DNA from 3 places in the Thioalkalivibrio sp. ALE25 genome. Region 2 is predicted to be linked to each of the others. Evidence: predicted binding sites of a transcription regulator. Region 2 holds the regulator's gene; each other region holds the start of a gene.
What was found. The regulator FliA, encoded in region 2, starts transcription of late flagellar genes. The targets are predictions, from matches to a motif close to GCTAAAGTTNNNNNNNNNNCNGCCGATA.

Region 1 (6,948 bases), on a different contig from region 2:
GCTACAATCCCCGCATGGAGTCTTCCCCTGCCAAGCCTTCCCCGTTGCGCCTGCAGGCCGGCCTGCGGGTCTGGGCGACCGACTGGCTGCTCGCGGGCCTGGCCGGCCTCGCCGTAACCGGTGCGCTGGTTTGGCGCGCGCACGCGGGCCTGCCAGCCGTCGCCGGTTTCGTCACGCTCTGGCTGGTGCTGGGTGCCATCCTCGTCAGCCGCACCCCGGCGGCCGGAGTGGCGTCTTCCGGGCGCGGCCCCGGCCCGGCCAACCGGGTCACGCTCCTGCGCGCCGCGCTGACCGCCCCGCTCGGCGGCCTGGTCCTGGCCGCCCCCACCCCGGACGAACCGGTGCTGGCGCTGTGGGTGATCGCCCTCGCGGGCCTGGCACTGGTGCTGGACGGGGTGGACGGGGCCGTCGCGCGCCGCACGGACAGCGCCACCGCGTTCGGCGCCCGCTTCGACATGGAGCTGGACGCCGCCATGATCCTCGCCCTGTCGATCCTCGTCTGGCAGATGACGGCGGTGGGGCCCTGGGTGATCCTGATCGGCCTGATGCGCTACGCCTTCGTGCTGGCCGCCCGCCCCCTGCCCTGGCTGGCCGCGCCGCTGCCGCCCAGCCGGCGCCGCCAGGCCGTCTGCGTGTTGCAGACCGTGGTCCTGCTACTGGTCCTGATCCCCGGCCTGCCCGCACCCGCCGCCATCACCATCGCCCTGGCCGGCCTGCTGGCTCTGGGCCTGTCCTTTGCCGTGGATATCCACTGGCTGTACCGCCACCGACCGGAGGTGTGTCATGACTGACGCCCGCAACAACCGCCGCCCCGCCCGCCTGCGCCGCCTGCTGCTGGGTGGCCTGCTGGCCACGGCCCTGGCGCTGCCCGCGCAGGCCCTGGCCGATGCCGACCGCTGGGTCATCGACCCCGACCACTTCGCGGTCGGCTTCCTGGTCGATCATGCCGGCTATGCCAAGGTCCTGGGCATGTTCCTGGAAGCCGAGGGCGAGTTCGTCTTCGACCCCGACACGGGCGAGCTGGGCGACGGCCATTTCGTCATCCAGACCGACAGCGTGTTCACCAACCACGCCGAGCGCGACGACCACCTGCGCAACGAGGACTTCCTGAACGTCGAGGAATACCCGGAGATGCGCTTTACCGCCACGCGCTACGAGCCGACCAGCGAGAACACCGGGCGCCTCAGCGGCGGGCTCGAGCTGCTGGGCGAGACCCGCACCATCCACCTCGACGTGACGATCAACAAGGTCGGGCGCTACCCGTTCCCGCTCGGCGGCCTGTTCGGCCGGCCGTACGTGCTCGGTGCGTCGATGCGCGGCAGCTTCAACCGCTCCGACTTCGGCATGACCTACGGCCTGACCCGCGACATCGTCGGCGACGAAGTCGAACTGATCATCGAGTTCGAGGCCCAGCGCCAGTAACGCCCCGCCGACTGAATGTATTCACCACGAAGCACACGAAGGCACGAAGAAGGGCCAGGGCGGATTGCACCACGGAGGGCACAGAGGACACGGAGAAGGACTGACTACAGGGCGACGCGCTGGAGCCGACGTTGCTGACGGGTGATCGCGGGGCACGGGGCAACACTCCCCCGTCACCCCGGCCGCAGCGAAGCGAAGAGCCGGGATCTCCGGACCCTGGCACCCATGTCACGGCGCACCCCGAAGGCGCGGGTCGCGATCGCCCCCAAATAGGCAGGATGCGGACGAGGCGAGCGAAACGCCCATTGAAGGTCAAGGATGCTGTTCACCACGAAGGGCACGAAGATACGAAGGAAGGGCCAGGGCGGATCGAACCAGCCAGGGTATGGAGAAGGGCGGGGAGCCCGGACGCACGGCGATGGTGCCGTAGAACAGGAACCTTCTGAAAAAAATCCGGTTCGGGGGCTCAAGTCTGCGGGGATGCAGCCGTCACCGGGGGCAGGCCCGTTCCCCCTATCGAGTGCAACGGGCCTGCACATTCAGAACCGGGAGTACGAGATGGACGCAAGCGCGATTGCCGCGATGGCCACGCAGAACAGCCAGCAGCAGGTGGCCATGCAGAAAGACGTGGCCGTGCAGAAGAAGGCGATGGAGTCGCAGGAGATGGCGGCTCAGTCGATGCTGCAGGCCATGCCCGACATCGGCGAGATGCAGGCCGCCACTCAGGGTCTGCCGGACAACGTCGGCACCAACATCAACACGACCGCCTGAGACGTTACCAACTGTCCGTCCAGAAAGGCCCCGGCGCACTTATGCCCGGGGCCTTCTCTTTACTGGGCCAGCACCCGGCCCGTTCCGGCAACGATCGACTTTCTCCGTGTCCTCCGTGACCTCTGTGGTTACACGCCCTTGCCCTTCCTTCGTATCTTCGTGCCCTTCGTGGTGAACAAAGGCCCTTGCCCTTCAGCCCCCATCCCCGGCATTACGCCCGGACGCATCCGCGGGCGCACGACAGACCCGCGCGGCGAAGCGCCGCATCACGCCCCGCGCCAGACGGTCTTCCGGGTCGATGCAAAAGCCGGCCTGTTCCACCGCGGCCTCGGTATCGCGGTTCGGGTGACAGCCGCCGGTGATACAGGTCCAGGCCGGCTGCACCCGGTCCTGGGCGCGGGCCAGCAGCGGCCGCGTGTGACGTACATGCTCCAGCATGCGCAGCTCGCCCGCCTCCGCCAGCACCCGGCGCACCTCGCCGAGGGCCCGTGGCGGATCCTGCACGCTGCAGAACACCAGGCCGGAGACCACGGTATCGAAGGCGCCGTCGGCAAACGGCAGGGCCTCGGCCCGCGCCACCACCAGCGGCACGGAAGGCGCCCGCCGCCGGGCCCGGCGCAGGGCCGCCAGGTCCGGGTCGATGCCGATGACCCGTTCCGGATCGGCGTACAGCGGCAGGTCGCGCCCGGTCCCGCAGCCGATCTCCAGTACGCGGCCGTGCGCACCGGCCACCAGACGCCGGCGCCAGCGCCGCAGGCCCAGCAGCTCGGCACCGGCCATCAGGCCGTCGTACAACCAGGGGATCTGTTCCAGACCGCGCATCGAGACTCCCGGGGACAGGAAAATGTGATGCCCAACACATTCTTTCGGCGACTGTCAGGAACCTGTTTCCACAGTCCCTGTCCACTTATACAAGTTGCGGAAATGATCGGCTCGTGGCAACGGCAGCCGGTTTTCCGCCGTTCGGACCAGAACCCTCCATCACACGGGTGTCCGGACGATCTTTGGCCCGACCTTCGCGTCGGGCCATTTTTTTGTGGGGTGACCCCGCCCGGCAGCCCCGGGAACGGTCAGCTGCCCGTGCGACCGATCAGGTTGAGGAACTCGCGCCGGGTCCGGCCGTCCTCGCGGAAGGCGCCCAGCATCACCGAGGTCGCCATCGACGAATGCTGCTTCTCCACCCCGCGCATGGTCATGCACATGTGCTTGGCATCCACCACCACACCGACCCCCTTGGCGTTCGTCACCTGCATCAGGGCCTCGGCGATCTGGCGCGTCAGGCTCTCCTGGATCTGCAGGCGCGCCGCGAACATGTCGACAATCCGGGCGATCTTGGACAAACCGATCACCTTGCCATTGGGCAGGTAGGCCACATGCACCTTGCCGATGATCGGCAGCAGGTGATGCTCGCACAGGGAGTACAGTTCGATATCGCGCAGCAGCACCATCTCGTCGTTGTCCGACGAGAACAGGGCCCCGTTGACGATACTGTCCAGGTCCTGGTGATAGCCACGGGTGAGATACTGCATCGCCTTCGCGGCGCGCATCGGGGTATCCAGCAGGCCCTCGCGCTGCGGGTTCTCGCCCAGACCGGCGAGGATGTCGCGGTAGCGCTCGGCGAGCTGTTCCGGGGCCGCCAGTGGCTGGCCCGAGGCATTGGTGGCCGTCGGCTCGTCGGCCGTCCGGGCGTCTGCATCCATCATCGAGTCCTTGTGTTCGCTCATTCTTGCGTTTTCCTCTTTCCGGGCCCGGTCAGGCGACCAGGGTGACCGCGAAGCCCGAAGCCAGCGCCAGCATCGCCCCGGCGGTCAGCACCAGGCGCAGGCCCAGGTAGCCCCGCGGCAATGCGCGGCGATACAGGCTCAGCCGATCCACCCACAGCACCCCGAGAAACAGCACCGTCAGGGTCATCAGCGCCTCCGGCAGCGGCTGCAGCACCGCCAGCCAGGCCAGGATGGATGGCACCACCGCCCACACCGGGGCCGCGAGCGGGCCCACCCGGTGCTGCCGATCCACCAGGAAGATCCCCCAGTGGATCGCCCCCAGGAACGACAGGATCACCGCACCATAGAGCGCCAGGGCCTCCAGCGCGAAAGCCTGCCATTCGGGCTGGGCCATCCACGCGCCCAGCCCGAAGAATGCGAAGGGTAGCAGGCCGCCGAACCCCAGGACGTGCAGGGCGGGCGCGGCTGCGTCCGGGCGCGGCCCGTCGCCGCGCGCCTGCAACGCCCGCTGCCCCAGATACTCGCGCAACTCGGGCAGCCCGCCGATCACGCCCTCGCGCGCGATGAACAGCGGCAGCACGGCCGCGCCGGTGGCCTGCTGCAGCGCGTGGAACTGCTCGCGGTTGTGCGCCGACCCCATGCCCCACTCCAGCCGCTGCCAGCGGCCCGGAGCCGTTGCTTCCAGCAGCGCCTCGGCATCGCGAAAGTCCGACAGGCCGGACGTAATGCCCACAATCTCGTGCGTGGCCAGGGCCTCGCGCACCTCCGGCGGCCATTCGGGGGCGCCGGCCTGCGTTTGCTCGTCTGTCTTCACGGTCCATGTCTCCGTTGGTACGCGGGGTCTCGCGAAGCGCCCCCGGCACAGGAAACCCGGGAACTTTCGTCGGCGACCATTTACAAAGATTGTACAGCTATTGTATAAGTTGTCCATCACCTTTCGGGTCCGGAGAACCACCACCATGCAACGCTCGCGCATCGCCGTCATCGGTGGAGGCATCGCCGGCCTGTCCGCCGCCTGGATCCTGCAGACCCGCCACCACGTGCAACTGTTCGAGTCGGAACCGGAACTCGGTGGTCACGCCCACACCGTGGACGTGCCCGACCCGCAGGGGCCCACACCCATCGACACCGGGTTCGTCGTCTACAACGAGCGCAACTACCCGCTGCTGACCCGGCTGTTTACGCATCTGGGCGTCGCCACGCAGGACACCGACATGTCCTTCGGCTACTCGCGCCAGCCCGCCGGGGTCGAATATGCCGGCTCCGATCTGAACACCCTGTTCGCCCAGCGCCGCAATCTGGTGCGCCCGCGTTTTCTGCGCATGGCGGGCGACATCCTGCGGTTCAACCGCCTGGGCAAGGGGCTGTTCGAACGTCACGAGAGCCCGGAAGGCACACTGGGGGCCTTCCTCGACCGGCACCGCCTGGGCCGCGGTTTCACCGAGGACTACCTGCTGCCGATGGCCGCCGCGATCTGGTCCTGCCCGCCGGAGGCGATCCGCGAATTCCCGGCCGCCAGCTTCCTGCAGTTCTTCCACAATCATGGCCTGCTGGACCTGCGCGACCGCCCGCAGTGGCGCACCGTGGTCGGCGGCAGCCGCGAATACGTACAGCGCCTGGCGCAACGCCTGGAACCCGGTTGCATCGTCCACCAGCCGGTGCGCGCGGTGATGCCGGAGTCCGGCCAGTGGCGCGTCCTGACCGAGGCCCAGGGCATGGGGTTCGACGCGGTGGTGTTCGCCTGCCACGCCGACACCGCGCGCTGGCTGTTGAACGGCGCCGCCCCCGCGCGCGACCGGCTCTTGTCCGCCTGCCGCTTCCAGGCCAACCACGCCATCCTGCACACGGACCCGGCCCTGATGCCCCGCTCGCGCCGGGTCTGGTCCTCCTGGAACTACCTGTCCGGGCGGACCACGCAGGCCCGCGACCGCGTCTCGGTGTCGTACTGGATGAACCGTCTGCATCGCCTGGAACGCCGTCAGGACTACATCATCAGCCTGAACCCCTGGCGAGACCCGCACCCCAGCCTGGTCCTCGGCGAGCAGCACTGGGAACACCCGGTCATGGATACCGCGGCGGAGGCGGCCCGCCAGCGCCTGGCGGCGACCCAGGGCGAGGATGGCCTGTATTTCGCCGGGGCCTGGATGGGCTACGGCTTCCACGAAGACGGCCTACGCTCGGCCGTCCGTGTCGGTCAGACCATGGGCATCGAACCGCCCTGGTCGCACGCGCCGGATGCCCCCGCCCGTCCCGGTCACACGCCGGTGGCCACCGCACACGGCGGCGGGCCGGCCCCGCTCGGCGCGCCGGCGGCGCAATCGCGGAACACCTGAATGGACGCCGCCCTCGTACACGGCACGGTGCTGCATCAGCGGTTCTTCCCGCAGCAGTACCGCTTTCGCTACCCGGTCATCAGCGCGCTGTTCGATATCGACCGCCTCGCCGAGACCACCCGGCGCTGCCGCTTGTTCTCGCGGGACGGCTTCAACCTGTTCAGCCTGCGCACCCGGGACCACGGGCCGCGCGACGGCCGCCCCTGGCGGCCCTGGATCGAGGCGCATCTGGCCGATTACGGCATCGACCTGGCCGGCGGTCCGATCTATCTGCTGGCCATGCCGCGCGTCCTCGGGCATGCCTTCAACCCGCTGAGCGTCTGGTATGCCTGGCACGCCGACGGTGACCTGCGCGCGATCCTGCTGGAGGTGCGCAACACCTTTGGCGAGCACCACCACTACCTGCTGCACGAGCACGGCGCGCCCATGGCCGGTCCCGTGCGCCAGGAGAAGCAGAAGGCCTTTCACGTATCGCCCTTCATCGACATGCACGCGCGCTACGCCTTCAGCCTGACGCCGCCGCGTGCGCAGGTCGGGGCATCCCTGCGGATCGCGATCAACGAATACCAGGGTCAGGACCTGATGCTGACGGCCACACAGCATGGCCGCCTGCGCCCGTTCAGCGACCGCACCCTGCTGGGCGCCTTCCTGAAACAACCCTGGATGACCCTCAAGGTCCTGCCGCTGATTCACTGGCA
Region 2 (6,948 bases):
TCACGAACGCCGCAGCATTCCACAGTGCGCCCAGGCCGCTGCCCTTGGCAATGCTGCCTCCAAGCACGGCCACCAGCCCCAGCGTCACCCCGATGAGGCTCAGGATATCCATGTCAGCAGAACCCCTTGACCAGCGCGGGACCGATCTCGGGCAGCGGATAGACGTGATCGGACAAACCGGCCTCTGCCACCGCCGCCGGCATCCCGTAGACCACGCAGGTCGCCGCGTCCTGCGACCAGACCTGCGCCCCGGCCCCTTTCAGCGCCCGCGCACCCTCGCGCCCGTCCGCACCCATCCCGGTCAGCACGACCGCAAGGACCTGTCCGCGCAGCGCATCCACGGCGGAGCTGAATGCGGCGTCCACGCTTGGCTTGTAGATCGTGCCCAGCGGGCTCTCCGCGATGCGCACATGGGTCTGGCTGCCCCGTTCCAGGGTCAGCTGCATGCCCCCGGGGGCCAGCAGGGCCACGCCTGGCTTCAGGGCATCGCCGTCCTTCGCCTGGCGCACCTCGATGTTGCACATCGCGTTCAGCCGGTCGGCAAAGGCCGGCGTGAAGCTGGCCGGCATGTGCTGGACCAGCACAATCGGCAACGGGAAACTGGCTGGTAGCGGTTTCAGCACCTCCTGCAGGGCGACCGGCCCCCCCGTGGAAGTCCCGATCAGGACCGCCCGCAGTTGCCGCAGGGGTGTTGGCGGCCGGGTGCGCGCGACCGGCGGCTGTTGCTTGGCAGCGTCTGCGGCCTGACGGTCGGCCTCTTCCCGCCGCGCGGTCGGCCGCGACTCGCGGGCCGGTGTGCTGGTGCCCGGCGCGCTGGCCGAGCGCGCGCGGCTGCGCGACAGCGAACGCACCCGGCGGCGCAGCAGCATGCGGGCGCTGTCCTCGTCGCCCGCCATGTCGCTGAACCGCTTGGGGAGGAAGTCCACCGCCCCGGCCTCCAGCGCATCCAGGGTGGCCTGGGCGCCTTCGGTGGTCAGGCTGGAGAACATCAGGATCGGCCGCGGACTCTCGGCCATGATCTTGCGTACCGCGGTGATGCCGTCCATGACTGGCATCTCGATATCCATGGTCACGACATCGGGGTCGAGCTCGCGCACCTTTGCGATCGCCTGCTCGCCGTTCTCGGCCGAGCCGACCACCTCGATGCCCGAGTCGGAATCCAGAATCTCCGCAATGCGTCGACGAAAGAACCCGGAGTCGTCGACGACCAGAACCCTGATCGGCATCCTCAGCCCTCGCTCGTGCGCGATGCGCGGCGGGGACGGCCGGACATCTGCAGTTGCCGCATCAGGATGGTCACCAGATCCGAGACATCCAGGATCAACGCGATCCCGCCATCCCCGGTAATCGTGGCACCCGCCAGGCCCTTCACGCCCTGCAGATTCTGCCCAAGGGGCTTGATGACCACCTCTTCCTGACCGACGAGATCATCCACCACCAGACCTACCTTGCGATCGGCGGTATGCACCACGACCACATGGGCGTCCTTGCGCGGCTCGGGCTCGTGGCCCGGCTTCAGCCAGCGCTTGAGGTAGTGAATCGGCAGTGCCTGCTTGCGCACGATGATGACCTCCTGGTCATCCACGTAATGCGTCTTCGTGAGGTCCAGATCCAGGATCTCGGACACCGACGCCAGCGGGATGGCGAAGCGCCGGCCGTCCAGGATCACCATCAGCGCGGGCAGGATCGCCAGCGTCAGGGGCAGCTTGACCCGCAGCGTGGTGCCCACGCCCACCTCGGAGTCGATTTCGATGGTGCCGTTGAGCTGCGAGATCTTGGTCTTGACCACGTCCATCCCGACCCCGCGGCCGGAGACGTCGGAGATCTCGGTCTTGGTCGAGAAGCCGGCCATGAAGATCACGTTGAAGGCCTCGCGATCGGTCATGCGCTCGGCCATGGCCGGTTCCATCAGGCCTTTCTCCACGGCCTTGCGCCGCAGGGCCTGCGGGTCCATGCCGCCGCCGTCGTCCTTGATCAGCAGCGCGATGTGATCGCCTTCCTGGGCGGCCCCCAGCACTACGGTCCCCTTGCGCGGCTTGCCCGCCGCCTCGCGTACCTCGGGGGTCTCGATGCCGTGGTCCACGGCATTCCGGACCAGGTGCACCAGCGGATCCGACAGGGCCTCGACCAGGTTCTTGTCGAGGTCGGTGTCCTCGCCGAAGATCTCCAGCTCGATCTCCTTGCCCAGATTGCGGGAGAGATCGCGGATCACGCGCGGGAAGCGGTTGAAGACCTTCTTCACCGGCTGCATGCGGGTCTTCATCACCGAGGTCTGCAGATCCGAGGTCACCAGGGCCAGGGAGCTGATCGCCTTGCCCAGCTCGTCATCGACATGCTGCGAGCGCAGCATGCTCAGCCGGTTGCGTACCAGAACCAGTTCGCCCACCAGGTTCATGATCTCGTCCAGGCGCTCGGTATCGACGCGCACGGAGGTCTCGCCCTGCGGGGCCGCGCGTCCACCCCCCTCGGCACCTCCGCCTCCAGCACGCACGCCGCCGCCTCCGCCCTGGCCTCCCGCGGGGGTATCGGCGGGTGCGGCGGCCTTCTCCGGTTCGGCGGGTTCGGGCGAGGCCGGCGAGGCTTCCGCAGGTTCTTCGTCCGCGGGGCTGGGGACCGCCCCGGTAGCGGCCGGCCCGGCGCCCTTGGCCTGCAACTCGTCCAGCAGGTTCTCGAATTCGTCGTCGGTGATCAGGTCGCCGGAGCTACCCTCACCCTCCGCAGCCGGTTCTTCTCCGGCCGCATCGCCCGCGGTGGAGCCCGTCTCCACGGGCTTCGGCGGCTGATCGCCGTGCAGGCTGTCGAGCAGGGCCTCGAATTCGTCGTCGGTGATCTCGTCACCGGCACCGACCATCGCTTCGCCATCCGCCGCCGGTTCCGCATCCGTATCCGCTTGCGGTTCGGGCTCTGGCTCCGGCTCGGGTTCCGGGGGCGGCGGCGCGGCGGGCTCCGCCGCCACGTCCTCGTTGTTCGCCATGCGCCGGAGGTTTTCCACCAGGTCGGCCTCGGCGGGCGTGGGATCCACGCCGGAGCGCAGGTCCCCGAACATCACGTTCAGGGTATCCAGCACCCGCAGCATGGTGTCCATCAGGTGACTGTCCGCCCGCCGCTCACCGTTACGCAGCAGGTTGAAGACGTCCTCCGCGTGATGGCACACGGTCACCAGGGGATCCAGGCTCAGGAAGCCGGCCCCGCCCTTGATGGTATGGAAGCTACGAAAGACCGCATTCAGCAGATCCCGGTCATCCGGATTCTGTTCCAGGTCGATGAGTTGCTCGTTGAGCCCCTCCAGCAGTTCCCCGGCCTCGATCAGGAAGTCCTGAAGGATTTCGTCATTGGGGTCGATGGCCATTCAGTCTCTCCGGTCGCGTGGCGCCATTCGCATGAGGGGAACTGCCTAGAAGCCCAGGCTCGATAGCAGATCGTCCACCTCGTCCTGTCCTTGAACGACATCCGCGGCGGAATCTTGAGTCTTGGGCACGCTGGGACCGTGACCCTTGCGGTCCGCCTCGCGATCCTCCTCGCGTTGTTCAAGCGACGCCTCGGCCGCCTCGACCTGCTCCATGCGCCCACTGGAGAGCCGGATCAGGGACACCAGGTTCTCTTCCAGGTCGGTCACCAGCTGGATCACGCGGCGAATCACCTGGCCGGTAATATCCTGATAGCTCTGTGCCATCAGCACCTCGGAGAGCAGCCGGCGCAGCTCCTCGGTGTCTTCCCCCGCCTGCGCGAAGAACGTGTCGAGCTCGCGGGCAAAGTCCCGGAACTCCTCCACCGAGAGCTGGCGGTTGCGAAAGCGCGTCCACTTCGCCGTCAGGTCGGCCGCCTGCTGACTGAACGACTCCGCGATCGGCAGGCTCGACTCGATGGCATTCATGGTGTCGTGGGCCGCCTGTTCGGTCATCGTGACCACGTAATTCAGGCGTTCCTTTGCGTCCGGGATCTCCGCCTGGGTCAGTTCGACCAGACGCGAATCGCCGCGGAAGCTTTGCAGGGCCTCGTGAAGATCACGGGTCAGCTTGCCCAGCTCGTCGAAGAGTTCGCGGTCATAGGGGCGCGCCAGATCCTGCACCAGCGCCCGGGCGCCCGTGTCGTCGCCCGCCTCCAGCGTCTTGACCAACTGCCGCGCAAGCTCCAGCTGATCGTCGCGTGGTGGGTGTTCCTGTTCAGTCATGAGAAGCCTCTTGCGGGTACGGCGCGGAAGGTTTCGGACGACGCCCGCGGCGGTCGGTGCCACGGGCGTCGGGCATATCGGTCACAGGCCCATGATTATCCCTGTGCTTCAATGCGTTCGAAGATCTTGTCGATCTTCTCCTTCAGCGTCTCGGCGGTGAACGGCTTGACCACGTAGCCGTTCACGCCCGCCTCGGCCGCCTCGACGATCTGGTCGCGCTTGGCCTCCGCCGTTACCATCAGCACCGGCATGGACTTGAGGTTCGGGTCGGCGCGCACGGCCTTCAGCAAGTCGATCCCCGGCATGTTGGGCATGTTCCAGTCGGTGATCAGAAAGTCGAAATCCCCGTTCTGCAGCATCGGCAGCGCGGTGCTGCCGTCGTCGGCTTCCTGGGTATTGTTGAAGCCAAGATCACGCAACAGGTTCTTGATAATGCGCCGCATCGTGGAAAAGTCGTCCACGATGAGAATCTTCATTCCCTTGTCCACACGTCACTCCGGGATTCGTAGGGTGGGTTTTAGAATAACTGCAAAGCCGTACCGTCTTCGAGCCACGAACCCAGGCGGGCGCGCAGTCGAATGGTGGCCTGACTTCGGATCTGGCTGACGCGCGACTCGGTCACGCCCAGCACGGCGCCGATCTCGCGCAGGTTGAGCTCTTCGATGTAGTAGAGCGACAGCACCAGCCGCTCGCGTTCGGGGAGGTCGCCGAGGGCTTCGGCCAGTTCCTGACGGAACTCACCGGCCTCGAGGGTGCGGGCCGGCGACACCTCCTGCCCTTCGATCACGCGATCGGCCCCGTCGTCACCCCCGCCGAGGTCGTCCAGGGCGAACAGGTGGGCCCCGGCGTGATCCTGCAGCATCTCGTAGTACTGGTCGATCGGCACGTCCAGCTCGGCGGCGACCTCGCTGCCACGCGCCGCCCGCCCCTCGCGCGCCTCGACGGTCTGGATCGCGGCGGCAATACGCCGACTGTTGCGGTGCACCGAACGCGGTGTCCAGTCACTGCGGCGCAGCTCGTCGATCATCGCGCCACGGATGCGGATCCCGGCGTAGGTGGCAAAGGTCGCGCCCTGGCCGCCCTCGAACTGGCGCGCCGCCTCGAGCAGCCCGATCATGCCCGCCTGAATCAGGTCATCCACCTGCACCGAGGCGGGGAGCCGCGCCATCAGGTGATGGGCGATGCGGTGGACCAGCTCGACGTGATCGGCAATCAGCTCCTCGTGCCCGCCGCTGGCCGCGGAGGCCGCCTGATAGCCGGAAAGTCGATTACGCGTCGTCATCATGCGCTCTGCAGCATCCGTTCCACGAAAAACCCGACGCCACCTTGGTCACCGCCGCCCACCGGCCAGCGGTCCACGGTCCGTGCCAGTTCGGCAAAGGCCTTCCCCGCCGGGCTCCCGGGGTACTGCTGTACCACTGGCGCGCGTTTCTGCACCGCCTTGCGCAGGTGATCATCCATCGGAATATAGCCGGCCAGGTCGAGCACCACCTCCGGCAGGTAGTTGCCGCAGACGGTATTGAGTTTCTGCATCAGTCGCTCGGCGCCTTCGCGGCCGTCGACCATGTTCGTCACCATGCGGAAGCGACGCAGGCCATGATCGCGGTGCAGGACCTTGATCAGGGCATAAGCGTCGGTAATCGAGGCGGGCTCGTCGCAGACCACCACCAGGGTCTCCTGGACCGCGCGGCAAAACGACGTCACGGATTCCTGCAGGCCGGCCGCGGTGTCCACGATCAGCACATCCAGGGGTTTGCGATAGGCGCTGAAGGCATGGATCAGACCGGCATGCTCGGCCGGCGTCAGGTTGGCCATCGCCGCGATCCCGGAAGCCGACGGCACCACCTTCACCCCGTCCGGTCCCTGGACGAGCACATCTTCCAGGCTCTCCACATCACCGGTCACCAGGTCGTGCAGCGTGCGCTCGGGACGCATCCCCAGCAGCAGGTCCACGTTGGCCAGGCCCAGATCGGCGTCGAACAGCATGACCTCGCGCCCGAGCCGGGCTAGGCCCACCGACAGGTTCACCGATACGTTGGTCTTGCCCACCCCGCCCTTGCCCGAGGCAACCGCGATGACCTTCAACGGCTTGTTAGTGCGTGGCATAGCGCCCCTTCCCGACCGGTTGAATCAGTTCCAGCGTGGCGGGCTCCGCCGCCCGTGCCGGACGTGCCTGGGCGCGCGCGCGCCGCGGCGGTTCCATCTCCGCCAGGCGCTCGGCCGCCCAGGTCTCGCGGGCATTGGCCGCTGCCCCGGGTTCATCGGCGGCATCCTCCAGGGCCAGTCGGGTCAGATACCCGGTATCGACCCGGTGAAAGTCCTCGGCAATACGCTGGCCATCGCTGACGAACCCCAGCCCCAGGTGCTGATCGAGCAGTACGGACAGGACCTCGCCCAGCTCCTCGGCCTCGTCCAGCTTGGTCAGCACCAGCGCCGAGGGCTCCGCCTTGCGAAATGCCTCCAGCACCCGCCGCAACGCGCTCCCCTGGGTCGTCGCCGACACCACCAGCCAGCTCTCGGCCCGGATGTCCGGCGGCAGGTGCGCGAACAGGGATTCGTCCTCCACTGCCCGCGGGGCCTGTCCCGCCGTATCCACCAGGATCAGGTGCCCATCCTCCACGCGGCGCGCCAGTTCGCGCAACTCTCTCGCGTTCTGCAGCACCCGCACCGAGATCCCCGCCATCTGGGCGAAGGCCTGCAACTGGCGCGTGGCCCCGATGCGCTGGCTGTCCAGGGTGACCAGCGTAACCGAATCCGGGCCCATGCGGCGGATCTGG
Region 3 (6,948 bases), on a different contig from region 2:
TAGTTCGGGGTGTCCGCATTGGCGATGTTGGAGGCCAGCAGCTCCATGCGCTGGGCGCGCACGTTGACCGCCTGCGGCAGGATGCCCATCGCCTTGTCGAGAGAGAGACTCATCGTTTCCGTCCTGTCCGCCCGTGGCGGACCCTCGCTACCAGAACCGGGACGCAGCCATTGCGGCCCTTTGCGAGGAGACCGATGCAATCGCTATGCCAGCGACGGGAATCCGTCTCGGCTGGGGACGCCCTTAGCGGGAAACGTGGGAAGGGGGCAATTCGAGTCGCGGCCGCATTGCGCGGGCGTTTCGGACCTGGCGGCCCTGCGACGGAGGGGCGTCAGGATTTGAGCCGGAGGACCGAGCCGTAGTCGGTGCGAACCGTCTCGAAGGCCTTGGTGTACGGGCCGGCCGTCTCCGAAGCGCCAAGAAACAGATAGCCGCCCGGATTCATCTGCCGGGCAATACCGTCAAGAACCTGTCGCTTGGTCTCGCCGGAGAAATAGATCAGCACGTTGCGGCAGAACACCAGGTCGAACTTGCCCAGTGCCGCGTAGCTGTCGATCAGGTTGAGCTTCTGAAAACGACAGCGCCGCTGGACCTCGGGAACGACCTTGTGGCCGTCCGTCACGGTCTCGAAGAAGCGCGCGCGGCGGCTCTCGCTCAACCCGCGCACAATACTCAGGCCGTCGTAGACCGCCCGCCGGGCGTCATCCAGGATCTTCTCCGACAGGTCCGTCCCCAGGATGGATACCGGCACCTTGCGCGGGGGGCGGGATTCCTCCCACTCGGAGACGACCATGGAGATGCTGTAGGCCTCCTGGCCACTGGAACAGCCGGAAGACCAGACCTTGATGCTGCTTCCCTTCGCAGCCAGCTCCGGCAACAACACATGCCGGAGGATCTCGAACGGAAAGCCATCGCGAAACCACGAGGTTTCGTTGGTCGTCATCGCGTCGATCACACGGGTGCGCAGCCGCGGATTCGGGGCTTGCCGCATCGCGTGCAGGAGCTCCGGCACGCTCTTGAAGTCGAACTCGTCGAGCAGCCGGGACAGTCGGCTCGACACCAGATACTGACGGCTGTCACCCAGCACCAGGCCGCAGCAGTCCTGCAGGAAGCGGGAAAACTCCTCGTAATCGCGGGAATCGATCACCGGTTCATCCCCGAGCACAGTCCATGGTGATTAGCATCCTGATGACGAGTCCTTGACAGCGGCGCCCGCGCCACGAAACGCAGGGGGAATCCCCGGTAGCGGGTTTCAGTATACGGTGTCGCAGGCGGGACACGACACTGGGCCCTTGTCGGCCATGTGACGCCGCCCCGGCCTTGCCGGGCGGCAACCCCGTTCCCCCCGGCGGTCATTCGACCTGTTGATCCTCGCGCCCGGTCTGGTCGAGCACCGCGTTGGCCAGTTCGTCGGGGTTGAATTTCGAGAGAAACGCATCGGCCCCGGCGCGCTTGACCATGTCGGTATTGAACTCGCCGCTCAACGAGGAATGCAGCAGCACCTTCAGATCTTTCAGGGCGGGATTGTCCCGGATCCGCGCCGTCAGCGTATAGCCGTCCATGCGTGGCATCTCGATGTCCGAGATCACCAGCTCGATCTGGTCGCGAACCGGGCCCTCCCCGGCCTTCTGCTCCAGGAAGTCGAGCGCCTCCTGACCATCCTTGAAAACCTCGTATTCGAACCCGAGACCGCGAATCGCCCCCTCGATCTGCTTGCGCGCCACGACCGAGTCGTCAACGATCACGACCTTGCGCCCCCCCGCTGGCGTGGCGTCCGCTCGGATGGACTCGGAGACCTCGGTCGGCAGAGGATTGACGATCGAAAGCACCCGTTCCACGTCGATGATCTCGACCAGCTTGTTGTCGATCTCGGTGACCGCGACCAGGAAGGACTCGCGCCCCGTACCACGCGGAGGGGACTTCACGTCCTGCCAGTTCACATTCACGATCCGGTCCACGGCCGATACCCAGAACCCCTGAACCGAACGGTTGAACTCGGTGACCACCACCTTCTGGTCGCCGCTGTCGCTGGCACCGGCCGCGCTGCGCAGGCCCATGGCGCGCGCCAGATCAATGATCGGCACCGTGCCGCCCCGCAGCGTAGCCACACCGCGCACCACACTCATCGACCCCGGGATCTGGCGCAGCGGCGGCGACGGGATCACCTCGCGCACCTTGAACACGTTGATTCCGAAGGTCTGTGATCCACCCAGGTGGAACAGCAGCAGTTCCATCCGGTTCTGACCCACCAGCTGCGTTCGCTGGTTCACATCGTCAATGAATTGACTCATGGTGCTGCTCTCCTTGTCCCGCGCCCATCTGCCGCGAGCCGCTCCCGGGAGGTCAGTGTGCACCGCGCACCCCCGGGCTGTCATTTGCAATCGCCTGTATGCGCCTTCTGGCGCCGCTTCCCAGGGATAACGGCATCGAACGCCGGGCCTTGAGTCGGGCACTGCCCGGACAACTGGCATCAAACCTGCATAGCTTCGGGTCCGCGAACGGACGCGGCAGACCCGGGGTATTCCCTCGGGCGGCGAGGACCGGCATATGCATCCACATACAACCTGTACATCACGCTGCATCCCCATGGGGCTCATGGCTCTCGTGGCGTGGTTCGCGCTCTCCGTGCCGGCCCACGCCGAGATCCACCCCGTTGCGGAGATCCGCGCGGCCGCGGAACAGTTTCTGTTGCAGGAGCTGGACGCCGAACATAGCGACGACATCAATATCGAGATCGGCCAGCTCGACAACCGGCTCCGGCTGGCCTACTGCCATGAAGGACTCAACGCCCGTTTCCCGCCCGGCGGCCGCCGCGACGGCAATACCGCGATCCACCTTCAGTGTGCGGGCCCGGTCACCTGGCAGCTGTATGTCCCGGCCACGGTGGAACGTTACGCTCAGGTGCTGGTGGCCAGTCGCAACCTCCCTCGCCAGCACACGCTGACCAGCGGCGATCTGCGCTTCCAGCGCATCGAGACGTCACGCCACGCGGGCAGTTATCATGAAGACAAGTCGGCCCTCATCGGTCAGCAGACCCGGCGCAGCATTCGTCCGGGCCAGATCATCGGCACACAGCACGTCACCCAGCGCGAGATCGTCAGCCGCGGCCAGCGGGTCACGATCCTTGCCGAAAACGGCTCGATCGCCATCCGCATGCAGGGCGAGGCCCTGGAAAACGGCACCCTCGGGGACCGCATCCGGGTCAGGAACACCTCGTCCGGGCGCGTGGTCGAGGGCGAAATCCAGCCCTCCGGGCACGTCCGGGTGACACTTTGATGCCGACTCTGTGATTGGTGTTACAAAAACCACCGCCACAGGGCTACAGTTTCAGCACACGCGGCCGTAAACACTTGCAGCACAGTTACAACGACAGGACGGCACAATGGATATCAAGGGCCTCAATACGAACAGTCTGCGCCCCGACGGCCAGAGCTCCACGGTCAAGGGCCGCGAGGACTCCAGCGGCGCGCCCAACCGGGCGCAAGGGTCGGATAGCGCCGTGACCACCGGTAACGATTCGCTCACCCTGACCGGCGCCGCCCAGGCGATGAGTTCGGCCGCCAGCGCCGGCGAGAACGCCCCGTTCGACGCGGCGCGTGTGGCCGAGCTGCGCGAGGCGATCGCCAGCGGCAACTACCCGGTGGACAACGAACAGCTGGCCGACCGCATGATCGACCTCGAGCGCCTGCTGCGCTAATCACGGACCTCACCGATGAACACCGACACGCGCCATCGCCTGCTGCGCTCCCTGGAAACCTCGATCCGGCTGGCCCACCAACTGGAAGAGGCCCTGATCCAGGAGACCCGCGCGGTCGAGGCGCGCACCCCGGAGACCCTGCAGGAAGTCGTGGCGACCAAGCAGGGGCTGCTGCAGGAACTCGAGACCGAGACCCGCCAGCAGCGCGCTATCGCCGAGGCCGCGAGCGAGTCATTCACGCCCGAGGGCATGGCCCGCCTGCTCTCGCGCATGGACGACGGTGCCGTCCTCAACGATCACTGGCAGGCCCTGCGCCAGTCCATCGAGCGCTGCAACACCCTCAACCAGGGCAACGCACGCCTGATCGATCGCGATCGCCAGCGCGTGGAGCTCTCCATGCAGATCCTGCGCGGCGAAGAGGCCGGCCCGGCGGCGACCTACGACCCCTACGGGCGCACCCGCCCCAACACCCGTGGCGGACGCCGTATCACACAAGCCTGATGCAGCTTATTCGCACCGATGCTGGCATTTCGGATGCTCGACCAGTACCTTGCGTCCTCACACCCAGCTAACGTCACGGACGCATGGACGAAACCGACTACACGGTCGACAAGCCGGACCGGATCGCCGGCATTCTCAAGGACCTAGACCACAAGCTCACCCTGGTCAGCGTCCGGCTCGACGCCGACGGCCCGCTGTACACTTCGGCCCTGGTCCGGCTGGACCCCGCCGCGAAGGAACTCTTTCTCGACGAACTGAATCCGCCGCGCGCGCACCAGCATGTCACCTCCGGTATGCCCCTGCGGGTATTCGCCGCGCTGCGCGGCGTGGCCGTACGCTTCTCCACCACCGTGGCCCGGATCGAACATGAAGAAGGCGGCGCCCTGTACGCCTGCCCCTATCCCGAAACACTGGAGCATCTCCAGCGCCGCGAAACCTTCCGCGTTCACATCCCCATGGCCCAGCGCCCGCAGATCGAACTGCGCGCGCCCGGCTGGAAGGACCCGGTCATCGGCGAGCTCGTCGATCTCTCGGGCCAGGGCATGTGCATCGAGCTGGCCACGGCCACGCTCGACACGCTGGAGACCGGCACCACCCTCGCGTTCACCAATCTGCTGCTCCCCGACGTCAGTGAGCGGCTCTCGGGCGACCTGCGCCTGGCCAACCGGCGGCGCAGTACGCGGGAGGGCTACGAATACGCCGGCTTCGAGATTGTCGGGATGACCCAGTGGCTGGAGCGCCAGACCAACCTCGCCTTGCTGCATTACCAGCGCGAGGCGCGTCGCCGCTCGATGGAATAGACCCGCCCGGACAAACTCGGACGTCAGACACAAAAAAGGCCGCTACAAGCGGCCTTTTTGATGCTTCCCGTTTGGTCGGGACGGCAGGATTTGAACCTGCGACCCTCTGCACCCCATGCAGATGCGCTACCAGACTGCGCCACGCCCCGAAGCCGCGAACTATATCCGATTCCCCGCCGTCACGAAAGCACCCAACACCGTCAAAGCGAACCGAGCGCCCATCACGGCACACGGCTGTTTAGTTCACCACAGAGTGCACGGAGGACACAGAGAAACGCGAGGGAACGGAAGGCATCGATGGCTCGCGGATTCGGAGACGGGATGCGCCCCAATGGATGCGGCCCTTTAACCCGCGACCAGACCCGAAAGACCTTCTTCGTGAACTTCGTGCCCTCTGTGCTTCAAAAAGACTTTCTGAACGCGGGCACAAGGAAGGTCAGGCGCGGAGCGTGCGCAGTACGGACTCGAGCTCGGAGATGGTGTCCTGGATGATCTGCTGGGCCTGCTGGCGATCGCCCTTCGCCTCATCACCGGAGAGCTTCTGGCGGGCCCCATTGATCGTGTAGCCCTCCTCGTACAGCAGAGCCCGGATCTGGCGGATCAGGATCACGTCCTGGCGCTGATAGTAGCGGCGGTTCCCGCGGCGCTTCACCGGCGCCAGCATCGGGAATTCCTGCTCCCAGTAGCGCAGCACGTGCGGCTTGACCTGGCACAGCTCCGCCACCTCGCCGATCGTGAAGTAGCGCTTGCCCGGGATCGCGGGCAGTTCCTGGTGGTTACTCGCCTCCAGCATAGCTCTCTACCCGCTCGCGCAGTTTTTGCCCCGGGCGGAAGGTAACCACGCGTCGCGCGGATACCGGGATCTCCTCGCCCGTCTTCGGATTGCGTCCCGGACGCTGGTTCTTGTCGCGCAGGATGAAGTTGCCGAAGCCCGAGAGTTTTACGCCCTCGCCTGCTTCCAGCGACTGGCGCATTTCCTCGAAGAACATCTCGACGAATTCCTTGGCCTCCCGCTTGTTGAGACCCAGTTCCTCGTTTAGCACGGCGGCAAGATCCGCCTTGGTAACAGCTGCCATCGCCTTATTGTCTCAGGGTTGCGTTGAACCGGGCCTGGAGATGCTGCATCACCGCGTCGGTGACGCCAGCCACATCCTGTTCGCCTAGGGTGCGATCAAAAGCCCGTAAAATCAAGCCCAAAGCCAGGCTCTTCTCGTCCGGATTCAAGCCCTTGCCCTGGTACAGATCAAACAGGCGGACATCCTGCACCGGCTCCAGGTCCAGCTCCCGGATGGCCGCCAGGACGTCGCCGGCGGCGACCGATTCGCCGACCACCACCGCCAGATCGCGCCGGATCGACGGATAGGGCGACAGCGGGCTGAACTGGGCCACCGGCGCGCGGGCCACGGCGACCGCGTCCAGGTCGAACAGGTAGACGGGCTCCACGTCGAATCGCTCGCACAGGGAGGGGTGCAACCGCCCGACCCAGCCAATCGCCTGGCCATCCACCAGGACGCGCGCTGACTGACCATCATGCAGCGCCGGGTGCCGTTCCATACGGAAGCCCAGCTCCCCGGAGAGCCGCTCGCAGAGGGTCTCCACTACCCCCTTCGCGTCAAAGAAATCGATCTTCCTCGGTGTCCCTTCCCAGTGCTCCGGTGCCGCCCGGCCACCGAGCAGACCGGCCAGGCGTGCCTCCTGGCGCAAGCCCGAGGCATCCGGCACAAACCGCAGACCGTGCTCGAACAGCCGCAGATCCGGTTGCTGGCGGGCCTGGTTGTACGCCGCGGTGGTTACCAGTCCCGGCCACAGCCCGGGACGCATCACCGCCAGGTCGGACGAGATGGGATTGGCCAGGGCCAGGGGTTCGACGTCCGGATAGAACGCCCGGGCCGTGTCCGCCGCAACAAAGCTGAAGCTGATGATCTCGTGAAACCCGCGGCGCGCGAGCCC

Region 1: a site for FliA is predicted at 1,887-1,914, ahead of C996_RS0105500 (YjfB family protein). Genes of this name have one in related genera too.
Region 3: a site for FliA is predicted at 3,319-3,346, ahead of flgM (flagellar biosynthesis anti-sigma factor FlgM). Genes of this name have one in related genera too.

Annotation. Positions count from the first base shown of each region.
Region 1 is NZ_KB897929.1:77,894-84,841, reverse strand. It holds gene C996_RS0105510 (CDP-alcohol phosphatidyltransferase family protein) at 15-791, shown strand; gene C996_RS0105505 (YceI family protein) at 784-1,422, shown strand; gene C996_RS0105500 (YjfB family protein) at 1,981-2,193, shown strand; gene C996_RS0105495 (class I SAM-dependent methyltransferase) at 2,386-3,015, opposite strand; gene folE (GTP cyclohydrolase I FolE) at 3,264-3,917, opposite strand; gene C996_RS0105485 (DUF3429 domain-containing protein) at 3,946-4,731, opposite strand; gene C996_RS0105480 (NAD(P)/FAD-dependent oxidoreductase) at 4,877-6,250, shown strand; gene C996_RS0105475 (DUF1365 domain-containing protein) at 6,251-6,948, shown strand, end outside.
Region 2 is NZ_KB897928.1:101,349-108,296, reverse strand. It holds gene C996_RS0104520 (flagellar motor protein) at 1-112, opposite strand, end outside; gene C996_RS0104515 (chemotaxis response regulator protein-glutamate methylesterase) at 114-1,226, opposite strand; gene C996_RS0104510 (chemotaxis protein CheA) at 1,229-3,349, opposite strand; gene C996_RS0104505 (protein phosphatase CheZ) at 3,395-4,171, opposite strand; gene cheY (chemotaxis response regulator CheY) at 4,267-4,647, opposite strand; gene C996_RS0104495 (RNA polymerase sigma factor FliA) at 4,689-5,456, opposite strand; gene C996_RS0104490 (MinD/ParA family protein) at 5,453-6,277, opposite strand; partial or broken gene flhF (flagellar biosynthesis protein FlhF) at 6,446-6,948, opposite strand, start outside.
Region 3 is NZ_KB897934.1:66,328-73,275, reverse strand. It holds gene flgB (flagellar basal body rod protein FlgB) at 1-113, opposite strand, end outside; gene C996_RS0110135 (protein-glutamate O-methyltransferase CheR) at 332-1,147, opposite strand; gene C996_RS0110130 (chemotaxis protein CheV) at 1,353-2,291, opposite strand; gene flgA (flagellar basal body P-ring formation chaperone FlgA) at 2,587-3,276, shown strand; gene flgM (flagellar biosynthesis anti-sigma factor FlgM) at 3,383-3,697, shown strand; gene C996_RS0110115 (flagella synthesis protein FlgN) at 3,713-4,198, shown strand; gene C996_RS0110110 (flagellar brake protein) at 4,282-4,998, shown strand; tRNA gene C996_RS0110105 (tRNA-Pro) at 5,071-5,147, opposite strand; gene C996_RS0110100 (MerR family transcriptional regulator) at 5,435-5,791, opposite strand; gene C996_RS0110095 (integration host factor subunit alpha) at 5,775-6,074, opposite strand; gene pheT (phenylalanine--tRNA ligase subunit beta) at 6,079-6,948, opposite strand, start outside.